DNA from 3 places in the Streptosporangium sp. NBC_01755 genome. Region 3 is predicted to be linked to each of the others. Evidence: riboswitches for the same ligand, from Rfam matches in the RefSeq annotation. Region 3 holds a riboswitch; each other region holds the start of a gene.
What was found. Region 3 has a riboswitch for S-adenosylmethionine ahead of thrC (threonine synthase). Riboswitches for the same ligand answer to the same signal wherever they lie in the genome.
Positions count from the first base shown of each region.

Region 1: another riboswitch for S-adenosylmethionine. It lies ahead of OG884_RS15000 (aminotransferase class V-fold PLP-dependent enzyme); the one in region 3 lies ahead of thrC (threonine synthase).
Region 2: another riboswitch for S-adenosylmethionine. It lies ahead of OG884_RS27260 (FAD/NAD(P)-binding protein); the one in region 3 lies ahead of thrC (threonine synthase).

Region 1 covers NZ_CP109131.1:3,266,517-3,270,705, reverse strand. Annotated here, with positions in the region: gene OG884_RS15005 (NADH-quinone oxidoreductase subunit D) at 1-345, opposite strand, end outside; gene OG884_RS15000 (aminotransferase class V-fold PLP-dependent enzyme) at 363-1,661, opposite strand; SAM riboswitch class IV at 1,714-1,829, opposite strand; gene OG884_RS14995 (TerC family protein) at 2,038-2,835, shown strand; gene OG884_RS14990 (cytochrome P450) at 3,018-4,189, shown strand, end outside.
Region 2 covers NZ_CP109131.1:5,700,656-5,704,844, reverse strand. Annotated here, with positions in the region: gene OG884_RS27265 (methionine--tRNA ligase) at 1-1,531, opposite strand, end outside; gene OG884_RS27260 (FAD/NAD(P)-binding protein) at 1,755-2,489, opposite strand; SAM riboswitch class IV at 2,639-2,751, opposite strand; gene OG884_RS27255 (DUF402 domain-containing protein) at 2,804-3,325, shown strand; gene OG884_RS27250 (ABC transporter ATP-binding protein) at 3,602-4,189, opposite strand, start outside.
Region 3 covers NZ_CP109131.1:2,912,572-2,916,760, forward strand. Annotated here, with positions in the region: gene OG884_RS13360 (cold-shock protein) at 1-62, opposite strand, end outside; gene OG884_RS13365 (MoaD/ThiS family protein) at 417-692, opposite strand; gene thrC (threonine synthase) at 715-2,007, opposite strand; SAM riboswitch class I at 2,022-2,163, opposite strand; gene OG884_RS13375 (S1 family peptidase) at 2,433-3,944, opposite strand.

The DNA.
Region 1 (4,189 bases), 350 kb from region 3:
CACCTCCATGCCGAGCATCCGCTCCACCGCGAGGACGACGCCCAGCTCGCTGGCGAACGCCGACAGCCAGTCGTGCCGGTTGGCCAGCACGATGATCTGCCGGTAGTCGCGTACCTCGAACAGCTTCTCCGCGCCCCGGTGCATGTAGCCCACGATCGGCTCGGCCGAGCTGATCCGCTCCCCGTCCAGGGTGAGCCGTAGCCGCAGCACGCCGTGCGTGGACGGGTGCTGCGGCCCGATGTTGAGGATCATGTCCTCGGTCGCGAGCTCCTTGCCGTGCGCTTCCCGCACGGCGGCGGCTCCTGCTCCCATCCCCACGTTCAGCTCACGGCGAGGCTCATTCATACGCCTATGCTGTCACGTCAGCCGCGCGAGGCAAGATCCCGCAGGGCGGCGATCAGCCGATCGACGTGCTCGGAGGTGGTGCCGATGCCGATGGAGGCGCGCACGGCGGAGGCGGTGAGGTCCTCGCAGCCGCCGTCCTTGGCATCCAGCAGGTGCCGCACGAAGGGGTGGGCGCAGAACTTGCCGTCGCGGACGCCGATGCCGTAGTCGCCGGACAGGGCCTCGGCGACCTCGCGGGCGGTGAAGCCGTGCACCACGAAGGAGACGATGCCGACGCGCGGGTGGTCAGGACCCCACAGGGACAGCTCCTGCACGCCGGGAACGGAGGCGAGGCCCGCGCGCAACCGGCCGAGGAGGCGCTCCTCCTCGCGGACCAGGGGGGACCAGCCGGTGGCGGTCAGGGCGTCGCAGGCGGCGGCCAGCGCGATGGCACCCAGCACGTTCGGGGTTCCGGCCTCGTGGCGGATCTCGGGGTCGTCGTGCCACTCGGTCTCGTCATCGTTCACCGCCTTCACCGCGCCGCCGCCCCGCAGGTACGGTTCGGCGTCGGCCAGCCAGTCGGAACGGCCGATCAGCGCGCCGGTGCCGAACGGGGCGTAGAGCTTGTGGCCGGAGAAGACCACGTAGTCCAGGTCGAGCGCGGTCAGGTTGAGGCGGCGGTGCGGGACGAGCTGCGCGGCGTCGACGAGGACGCGGGCGCCGTGGCGGTGGGCGATGTGGGCCAGCGCGGCGATCGGCCAGAGCTCCCCGGTGACGTTGGACGCGGCGGTCACGACCAGCAGCTTGGGGCCTTCGATCGAGGCCAGGGCCTCGTCGACGGCGCGGACCGCCTCGCCGGGGAAGGCGGGGACCGGCAGCCGCAGGGCACGCTCCCAGGGGAGCAGGGAGGCGTGGTGCTCGGTGTCGAAGACCACGGCGGTGGTGCCCTCGGGCAGGCTGCGGGCCAGCAGGTTGGTCGCGTCCGTGGTATTCCTGGTGAAGATCACCGAGTCGTCGGGACGGGCCCCGACGAAGGCGCGTACCGTCTGCCTGGCCTGCTCGTAACGGGCCGTGGTCAGCTGGGACGCGTACCCCGCGCCTCGGTGGACGCTGGAGTAGGCCGGGAGCGCGGCGGCGACGGCGGCGCTCACCGGCTCCAGACAGGGGGCGCTCGCGGCGTAGTCGAGGTTGGCGTAGCGGACGAGCCTGCCGCCCCTGACCGGAACCTCCAGGTCGGAGCCGAGCACGGCGGGGATCGGCCTGTCGTCGGACGTACGGGTCGCGGGGACGGTCGCGGGGGCGGCGGCTGTGGCGGTGCAGATCGTTGGTGCGGACATGCCAGGGCTCCTTCGAGGTCATCGGACCCCGACCCGTGACATGGGTGCCTGGAGCCCGCGCTTGCCCGGCACACCTCGTGCCGGACCAGGTCCTCACCCGGGGCACCCCGCCGCGGACGCGAGGGTTGCCGGCCAGCGAGCCGGGGCTTGTCACTGGCACTCATGACCTACGGGGGAACTATAACCGAGGTCTGGTGGGAGTCCGCAAGTGATGTCTCCCATATTCGGGAACTCGCGACGGGTTTCGTTCGTCTGGGCAGTGGGCCTGATAGAGCCAGGCGAAGGGTGATGTTTGTCCCGGTAGTGGGCTGAATAAAGCCGAATGTCGGGTCTCGTCGTGCCGGTGATGATCAAGTAGAACCAAGTGGAGGCGTAGATGTTGGATTGGGTGACCAACCCGGAGATCTGGATAGGGTTCGTCACCCTTGTCGCTCTGGAGATCGTGCTCGGTATCGACAACATCATCTTCATCTCGATCCTGGCCGGAAAGCTCCCGCCCGGACAGCGCGACAAGGCGCGCAGACTGGGCCTCCTCGCGGCCCTCGTCAGCCGGTTGGCGCTGCTGCTGGCGCTGGCGTGGGTGGTGAAACTCACATCGCCGCTCTTCGAGGTCCTCGGTCAGCCGATCTCGGGACGGGATCTCATCCTGCTCGCCGGCGGTCTCTTCCTGCTGGGCAAGAGCGTCATCGAGATGCACGACAGCATCGAGGGCAAGACCGGGCACGGCAGTGCCAAGGTCGCGGCCTCCTTCGGCTCGGTGATCGTCCAGATCATGCTGCTGGACATCATCTTCTCCCTCGACTCGGTCATCACCGCGGTCGGCATGGTCGACCAGATCGGCGTCATGGTCGCGGCCGTGATCGTCTCGGTCCTGGTGATGCTCTTCGCCTCAGGCCCGATCAGCCGCTTCGTGGACAAGCACCCGAGCATCAAGATGCTCGCCCTGTCGTTCCTGGTGCTGATCGGCGTCGTGCTGATCGCCGAGGGCCTCGGGCAGCACATCTCCAAGGGGTACATCTACTTCGCGATGGCCTTCTCGCTCATCGTGGAGCTGCTGAACATCCGCCTGCGCGCCAAGACGGCCCGGACCGAGGAGGCTGACAAGCCGGCCCGGACCGAGGAGGCTGACAAGCCGGCCCGGACCGAGGAGGCTGACAAGTCGGCCGAGGTGTAGCCGGACGGTGTTCCGGCTCGTCGTGGGGCTGTGGGCGTGCCACAAGATGCCCCCCCGGCGCGTGGCGCGATGGTGTTCTCGCTTGTCGTGAAGCCGTTGGACACCCGTCCGCACACCACGATGTTCCAGCTCAAGGGAGCGAACACGTCAACCAAGGAATATGGCGACATTACGATGTCTGTGTGCGCTTTGATCCTTGGAATCCGGAATTCGTCGCCCATCCGTACGACGTCTACGACGAACTTAGGCGGCAGCAGCCGGTCGGCTTCTTCGAACCGACCGGCCAGTGGCTGGTCGCCCGGCACGCCGATGTCAACGCGCTGCTGCGCGACCGCCGACTCGGCCGCTCCTACCTGCACGTGGCCACCCACGCCGAGTTCGGCAGGCCCGACGACCCCGAGTTCCAGGACCCGTTCTGGCGGGTGGTCAGGGCCGGGATGCTCGACGTCGAGCCGCCGGTGCACACCCGGCTCCGGCGCCTGGTCTCCAAGGCGTTCACCCCGCGCATGGTCGAGGCGCTCCGTCCCAAGGTCGCCCGGATCGCCGGGGAGCTGGTGGACCGCTTCGTCGAGCGCGGCGGCGGAGACCTGATCTCCGAGGTCGCCGAGCCGCTCCCGGTGACCGTGATCGCGGAGATGCTCGGCGTGCCCGAGGCCGACCGGCACCTGCTCCGTCCCTGGTCCGCCGACATCTGCGGGATGTACGAGCTGCACCCCTCCGTCGAGGCCCAGCACACCGCCGTACGCGCGGCCGAGGAGTTCTCCGCCTACCTCGTCGAGCTGGCCCGGGCCCGCCGGGCGAACCCCGGTGACGACCTGATCAGCGCGCTCGCCCTGGTGGCAGAGGAGGGCGACAGGCTCACCGAGGAGGAGCTGGTCGGCACCTGCGTGCTGCTGCTCAACGCCGGGCACGAGGCCACGGTCAACGTCACGGGAAACGGCTGGTGGTCGCTCTTCCGCAACCCGGCCGAGCTGGAGCGGCTCCGCGCCGACCACGGCCTGCTGCCCACCGCGATCGAGGAGATGATGCGCTGGGACACCCCGCTGCAGATGTTCGAGCGCTGGGTCCTGGAGGACATCACCGTCGGCGGGGTGGACATCCCGCGCGGCACCGAGGTGGCCCTGCTGTTCGGCTCGGCCAACCGCGACCCAGAGGTCTTCGCCGACCCCGGCCGCCTCGACGTCGGCCGGGTGGACAACCCGCACATATCCTTCGGCGCGGGCATCCACTTCTGCCTGGGTGCCCCGCTGGCCAGGATCGAGCTGATCGAGTCCTTCGGCGCACTCCTGCGCAAGGCGCCGAAGCTGGAACTCGTCACCGAGCCCACCTGGGGCCCGGGCTACGTCATCCGGGG
Region 2 (4,189 bases), 2.8 Mb from region 3:
ACAGCAGGTCCGCCAGCTCCCTGCAGGTGGCGACGAGGGTGCCGAGGACCTCGTCGAGCCGGGGCGAGCCCTCGCGAGCGAGGCGCCACGGCTCGGTGCGGTTGACGTACCGGTTGGCCTCCTCGGCGACCGCGTAGACGGCGGCGGTGGCCGCGCGGAAGTCGAACACCTCCAGAGCCTCGATCACCGCGCCTCGGGCATGACCTCTGACCTCGTCCAGAGCCGTCTCACGCTCTTCGGGCACGATTCCGCCCCGGTATCGGTGGACCATGCTGACCACCCGGTTGACGAGGTTGCCCAGCCCGTCGGCCAGTTCGCCGTCGTGGCGGGCGACGAGCCGCCTCGCGGTGAAGTCGACGTCGCCGCACCTGGGCACCTCGCGCAGCAGCCACCACCTGACCGCGTCCACGCCGTACACCTCGACGAGCCCGATCGGGTCGACGGCCGAGAGGTCGGTTCCCACGGGGCCGCCACCGGAGTGGCCGGAGACATCGAGGCCGCCCGGAACACCGGAACCGCCCAAGACTCCAGGGCCGCCCGGAACACCGGAACCGCCCGGGACGTCGAAGGCTCCGGTGGAGACGCCCACACCGCGAGGAGCAGCGGAGGCACCCTGCCCGCCGGCGACACCGTAGCGGGCCGATTTACTGATCTTCCGGCCGTCCACGGTCAGGTAGTCGTGGACCAGGATGTCCGTCGGCGGCAACTCCCCCGCCGACAGCAGCATCGCCGGCCAGTAGACCGCGTGGAAGCGCAGGACGCCCTTGCCGAGCACGTGGATCCGCCGGTCGGCACCGGACCACCAGCGGCCGTGCTCTCCCTTCGCGTAGTCCAGCGCGGTCAGGTAGTTGCCGAGCGCGTCCCACCACACGTAGATCACCTGTCCGGGGTCGCCCGGCACGGGGATGCCCCAGCCACGCGCCCGCGCCTGGGATCGAGAAACGCTGAAGTCGGACAGCCCAGCCGCGATGAAGGTGAGGATCTCGTTGCGGCGCTCGGCGGGCTCGACACGAATGCGGCCGCTGTCGATGAGGCTGTACAGCTCGTCGCGGTAGCGGGACAGGCGGAAGAACCAGTTCTCCTCGGACACGTGCTGGAGGGGGGCGTCGTGCTCGGGGCACTGTTCGTCGGGCGGGTAGAACTGCTCGCAGCCGACGCAGTAGAGGCCCTCGTAGTGCCTGCGGTACAGGTCGGCGGAGCAGGCCCGCCAGAACCGTTCGACGCCGGGCCGGTGCCGGGGGTCGGCGCTGGTACGGATGAAGTCATCAAAGGAGAGCGAGAGCGGTCCCGCCAGCCGGGCGAACTCGGCGGCGTTGCGGTCGACGAGATCCCGTACGGAGATCCCCTCGGCCTCGGCGGCCCGCACGTTCTTGAGCGAGTTGTCGTCGGTGCCCGTCTGAAGCCTGACCTCGTCACCGAGCAGGCGGTGGTGCCTGGCGAGTACGTCTGCCTGGACGAGCTCCAGGGCGAAGCCCAGGTGGGGGCGCGCGTTGATGTACGGGATGGTCGTGGTGAGCAGGATTCGGGACATCGGAACCTCCGCTGAAGCCCGAAAACAGATCGAGGCCCCGTTTCAGGGCCTCGAGAAGACGTCAGGCGACCCCGGTTTCAGGGGGAGAGCATCACCAGGAAAGTCATGTTCTCATGCTAGCGATCCGTTCCCCGGTTCGACATGCGGTTTTCCGCGCTCCGAGCCCGTCCCGGCCTCCGAATCCGCCTCCGGCACGGACCTCGACCTCGACCTCGACCTCGACCTACGGGCTGATGACCGGCGGTCTGGCGTTCATGTCCCCGCTCTGGGAGACCGCCGTGCAGGAACACATCCCCACCGAGGCGATCTCACGGGTGTCCGCGTACGACTGGCTGCTCTCCATCGGGCTGACGCCCCTCGGCATGGCCCTGGCCGGGCCGCTGGCCGGCGCGGTGGGCAGGTAGCGCAGCCCGTCGCGCGCGGCCAGGTCGGCCAGCGCCCGCTCCTCCCCGTTCGGGATCACGTCGCCGTGCCCCTGAGCCAGGATCACCGCGTCGGCCTCGATCGTCCGGCCGTCCTGCAGCAGCACCGCCTGACCGCCGGGGATGTCCGCGAGATCGACGGCGCGGGTGGGGTGCACGTGCACCCGGACCCCGCGCGGTGCGGTCGCCACCGCGTGCCTGAAGACGTGGGAGAGGTAGCCGTTCTGGGCCGGACGGGAGGCGAAGGTGCCGGGGTCCCCGCCGAGCCACTCGGCCAGCGTGGGGCCTGAACGGATCGGCCCCTCACAGCGCACCGACTCATCGGTGAAGAGCGTCACGTCGGCGGCGGCGGAGTTCATCCAGAGCAGGTCGGGCTGGTCACGGCGCCAGACGCGGCCGCCGCCCGGCGGGTGGGGGTCGATCACGTGGACGTCCAGCGAGGGCCAGCCGAGCAGGTCGGCGGCGTTGGCGCAGATGCGCTCCACCAGGCAGGTGCCCGTCGGGCCGGCGCCGACGACGGCGATCGAGGCGCTCATACGGCGGCTCTGCGGTGCCACTGCCCCGGCTCGGCGGGAATCCCGGGGAAGGGGCGGCAGGTGTCGAGGCCGGCGGGGCTCGCCTGGTTCGATGTGCTGATCTTCGACATGTGGCTCTCCCGGGCATGTCTCGGTGACCCCGGTGAGGGGGTCCGCGCTTGCGGCACGCCGACCGTGCCGCCAGGTCTCCCCCGGGGGCACCCCGCCGCGGTGCGAGGGTTGCCGGTCAGCCAGCCGGGGCTCCGCACTGACGCTCGTAACCTACTTATAAAGTAGGAAATACATAGATCTCTGTCAAGCCTTATTGTCGGGGAATGCCCTATGAGACGGTGAATGTGGTCTACCGCAAGTACGACGGATCGCTGCACTGGCACCACCGCGGCCTGCTGCTCGGCGAGGACGAGCACGGGGTATGGACCGGTTGCGTGGCCAATTCCAGCGGTCGCAAGGGGGACGGACCCGAGATCGCCTGGCCTCACCCGTTCGTGATGCTCTTCCCCCACGACGCCTGGTGGACCGCGGCCTTCAACACCGCCCCGCACAAGCACGAGATCTACTGCGACATCTCCACGGTGCCGATATGGGGAGACGGCGAGGTCACCATGATCGACCTGGACCTGGATGTGATCCGGACGCGCCGCGATCTGGCGAGGGGCCGCACCAGCCGGGTCTTCCTGGACGACGAGGACGAGTTCGAGGAGCACAGGGTCAGGTACGCCTACCCGCCCGAGGTCGTCCGGAGCGCCCGCGCCTCGGCCGCCTGGCTGATGGAGGCCGTCGCCGCCCGCACGGCCCCCTTCGACACCGCCCCGCACTGGCTCACCCTGGTCAGCTGAGAGCGCCGTAGCGACTACAGCTGAGAGCGTCGTAGCGACTACAGCGGCGGGAAGCCGGCGACGCCCTCGGCGAAGTCCGGCCGGGTGAAGGAGTCGACCATCGCCTCTCCCTCCCGGAAGCCCTCGGGGCGCTCCCGCACAGGAGCTCCCCATCCGGAGAGCCACAGGAGCTCCCCATCCGGAGAGCCACAGGAGCTCCCCATCCGGAGAGCCACAGGAGCTCCCCGCCCGGAGAGCCACAGGAGCTCCCCGCCCGGAGAGCCACAGAATGTCGTTCTACACCTTTTCCTTCCCAGGTGTCAGCATGTGCGAGCGGACCAGGTCCTCGACGGTGGCGCGCAGGCCCAGGAAGAGGGAGGTCCGCTTGACGGCGAGGGCCCGGTAGGCGGGCAGGTCGATCGGGACCTCGGCGGCGACCCTGCCGGGCCCGCAGGCGAAGACGAGGACCCGCTGGGCGAGCAGGACCGCCTCCTCCACGTCGTGGGTGACCATCAGCACGGTCGTGCCCGTGTCGCGCCACACCTCGCGCAGGAAGAGCTGCATGTCCTCCTTGGTCTGCACGTCCAGCGCCCCGAACGGCTCGTCGAGCAGGAGCACGGCCGGCTCGCACGCCAGCGCCCTGGCGATCGCCACCCGCTGGCGCTGCCCACCGGACAGCTGCCGGGGCAGCGCGTCCGCCAGGGACGACAGCCCGACCTCGCCGAGATACCAGCGAACCCGCCGTTCCCGGTCGGCCCCGGAGATCGGCAGCAGCCGCAGTCCGAAGGCCACGTTCTCGGCGACGGTGAGGAAGGGGAACAGCGCTCCCGACTGGAAGACCAGCCCGCGCTCGGGACCGGGGCCGACGACGGGTGCCCCGCCGAG
Region 3 (4,189 bases):
TCTACCGCGATGAAGCCGTAGCCCTTGTCCGCGTTGAACCATTTGACGGTGCCCTGCGCCACTTGCGACTCCTCTTACTGGACTTAAGGACGACGCCCATTCCTCTCGCGAAGTCCTCAATCTCCGGGGCGGACTTCGCCACATCGATCGCCCTCGACCATACCTGTGGGAACCGGTAGGGCAACAGAGTCAAGCACCAAACTAGTTCTTTACAAGAGCATTTAGCGCGAGAACATAGTTTGACTATCACTATTAGTTAGTTAAAGATTACATTATCTTTCCCCCTGGCGAATACCGGCCCGCGCCACAAAGCACGACACCCGCACGCGGCCGGAGCCGGGCGGGTGTCGTGGAGAGGCGTCGCGGGCGCCCCGGGAGGGAAGCCGGGTGCGACCGGGGCGAGTCGGGCAGCGGGCTCAGCCCCCGGCGACCGCCGGGATGATGGAGACCTGGACACCGGAGGGCGTTGCCGTGTCGAGGTTGTCGACGAAACGGACGTCCTCATCTCCCACATAGACGTTGACAAAACGGCGGATCTTACCCGTTTCATCAAAAATTCGGGCGCCGATCCCCGGGAAGTCCGCGTCAAGCTTCTGAAGGACGTCGCGCAGGGTCTCACCTTCTCCGCTCACCTCGGCAGCACCGCCAGTGTAAGTCCGGAGAATCGTCGGAATCCGCACAGAAACGCTCATAATTCAGTACCTTTCACGATTTCTAGGCGATTGCCGCACGAAATGCGTCAAGAGAGGGGCGAATCACAGCGGTGGGGCGCGCCTCGGCGGCCACCGCGTCGAGGGTCTTGAGACCGTCTCCGGTGTTGAGAACCACGGTCTCCGCTTCCGGGTCGAGCCTTCCCTCCGCGACCAGCTTGCGGAGCACCCCGACGGTGACGCCTCCGGCGGTCTCGGCGAAGATGCCCTCGGTCCTGGCCAGCAGCCGGATCGCGTCGACGATCTCGGGGTCGGTGACGTCCTCGACCGCGCCGCCGGTGCGGCGGGCGATATCCAGCACGTACGGGCCGTCGGCAGGGTTGCCGATCGCCAACGACTTGGCGATCGTGTCCGGCTTCACCGGGCGGATCACGTCGTGGCCCGCCTTGTAGGCGGCGGAGACCGGGGAGCACCCCTCGGCCTGGGCCGCGAAGATCTTGTACGGCCTGTCCTCGACGAGGCCGAGCTCGATCAGCTCCTTGAAACCCTTATCGATCTTCGTGAGCTGTGAGCCCGATGCGACCGGCACGACGATCTGGTCGGGAACGCGCCAGCCGAGCTGCTCGGCGATCTCGTACGCCAAGGTCTTGGAGCCCTCCGCGTAGTACGGCCGGAGGTTGACGTTGACGAAGCCCCACTTCTCGCCCAGCTCATCGCCGATGAGCTCCGAGCAGAAGCGGTTCACATCATCGTAGGTGCCCTCGATACCGATGAGCCTGCCCCCGTACACGGAGGCCATGACGACCTTGGCGTGCTCCAGGTCGGCGGGGATGAACACGCAGGCGTCCAGCCCGGCCCGCGCGGCGGCGGCGGCGGCGGCGCCGGCCAGGTTGCCGGTGGAGGAGCAGGAGAGCGTGTGGAAGCCGAAGTTGCGGGCCGCCTCGACGGCGATGGCCACCACACGGTCCTTGAAAGAGTGCGTGGGGTTGCCGGAGTCGTCCTTCACGTGCAGCGAGCGCATGCCCAGCTCGCGAGCGAGGTTGCCCGCGTTGACGAGCCTGGTCCAGCCGGGCTCCATGTTGGGCTTGGAGGCCACGTCGGCGGGGACGGGCAGCAGCGAGCGGTAACGCCAGATGTTGGCCGGCCCCTCGGCGATCTGCTCCCGGGTCACCCGCCCGAAGTCGTAGGCGATCTCAAGGGGTCCGAAACACTCGGCACAGGCGAAGCTCGGGCCGAGGTCGTAGCGGGCACCGCACTCGCGACAGGACAGTGCCACGGCGGGACCGAAGCGCTGGTTTTGCGCGTCTTCGGCATGACCGGGCGAGACGGTGGGATTCTCAGTGCTTGCGAGCGCCATGAAGCGAGGCCTTTCCCTCATCTTCGTCTGCGGACCACCCTGGTCACAGACCGGAATTGGCACCTGTCCCGGTTGACCTCGTTCAGATCACGAGTCTTGACCGGGATGGTTGCCGGGGCTTCGCAGGGCCGATCCCTCCACCCCTCTGGATGAGCAAATATTCAGTTGGAAACCTGACATGCAGGCCTTAAGCACTCTACCCCGACGTGGCGCGACCCCGACCACTTGTCTCACTGTACGAGACATGGCGTGTTACCTGCCGGACATACCGCCCTGGACCACAGGACGCGTCCCCTCGTTGCCGGAAGACACCGCTCACGGCGGACGTCCCGTGGAACCTCCCGCGCCCTGCCCGGACCGCGAAAGGACCAGGAAAGGACCGCGAAAGGAGCGCGCGCGGACCGTGAAGGACCGCGAGAGGCGGGTCAGGGGGACTTCGCTTTCAGCGTGTAGGGGCCGGAGCCGCTCGCGGAGACCAGGCGGTAGCGGTAGAAGCCGGGCAGGCCGATGTAGCTGATCTGCTCGTCGGGACCCGCGCCCTCGGAGGTGGCGACGGTGACCCAGACCGACCGTTGCCACCTTTGGAGGTAGAGGTCGAAGTCGACGCCTTCACCACCGTCCAGGCAGGCGGAGTGCGTGCCGGTGACGGCGGCCCGGTAGTAGCGGCTCGGCTGCGAGACGGACTGACCGTCGTTCAGCGTGCCGGTGTAGGTCTTCGGATAGCCGGCGCAGGTCTTCGGATCAGGCGCGACGACACCTGGTGGGTGGGCCATGTCGTTGGTCAGCAGGGTCAGGTCGTAGGCGGCGAGGATCTCGTTGACCGGCTGGAAGTAGGTGATACCGCTGGTGGTGCAGTTGCCGGAGCCACCGGAGGTGACCCCCTGGGCCTGGTCCACCGAGATGAACGAGCCACCCGAGTCGCCCGGCTCGGCGCAGACACTGGTACGGGTCAGCCCGTGGATGGTGCCCTGGGGGTAGGTGACGCTGGCACTGAGTTGCCGGATGAGGCCGCAGTGCCAGTCGGTGGTGGAGCCGGACCGGCAGACCGAGGCACCCTCCAGAGCCGCCCTGGAACCGGCGACGGGCACGGCGCCGCCACTGCCGTTGCTCACCACCGGCTTGGGCGTCCAACCGGCGTTCACCTCGACCCAGGCGTAGTCACGGCCGGGAAAGGCCGACGCCTTGAAGACACCCTGGGGTATCCGGTTGAAACCGGTGGTGGCATCACCCGCCTTACCGCAGTGGCCGGCACTGACGAAACCCGCCTGGGTCCCACGCATCACCGAGAAACCGACGGAGCAGCGATTCGAACTGCCGATGTAGTAGGCGTCACCGCCCTGCACGTCACTGAGGAGCCGGGGCCGCTCGGTGGACGGCACCACCTTCACCACACTCGAGTCGGCCCCTGCGGCCTCCACGAGATCCTCGGTTGCCAGGGGGCTCTTCGACAGGATGACGATCCTGTTGTTCCTGGCGTCGACGAAGCGCACGTCTCCCCCTTCGCCACGTCCCGGCAGGTCCACGTTAAGGTCGCTGATCAGCCCGGCGAGTTCCGCCAGCGACCGTTTGACGAGTTCGGCTCTGGCACCCGCCGCGACGATCGTGGAAAGGTCGGCGGGGTCGGTGGTGGCCACCACGAGGGTCTGCGCGATGGTTCCCATCAGCCACGAGCCGCCGAAACGGTCACCGAGCGCCTCGCGGAGGTCTACCTCGATCCTCGACATACGGATCTCGTTGGCCAGACGTTCCTGCACCTGTTCCTTGGTCAGTCCCAGGTCGCGTTGGAGCGCCTCCAACATGCCCGACGGCGGTTTCCAGGCGGACGCGGCGACCGGAACACCCTTCGTCCGAGGTCTGGCGACGGCCGGCACGCCCGTCAGGGTGAGCGCGGTGACCGCCAGCACGCAGCCCATGGCGACGACATGTCTGCGGGACATCGATCCCTCCTCGACCTCGGCTTTCACAGCAAGAGGGGGAGAGCACCCCGCAGCACAGACCGATCATGCGATACGGGCAACGCCACCCTAATCCAGCCGTTGCCCCCAACCTCCAAAACGCCACACGCCACGCGGCAGACGATTTGAACCGGGCCGCTCGGCGGCATGTCGGCCTGGACCGCGAAGGACCGCGAGAGGAGCGCGAAAGGAGCGCGAAAGGAGCGCGAAAGGAGCGCGCGAGGACC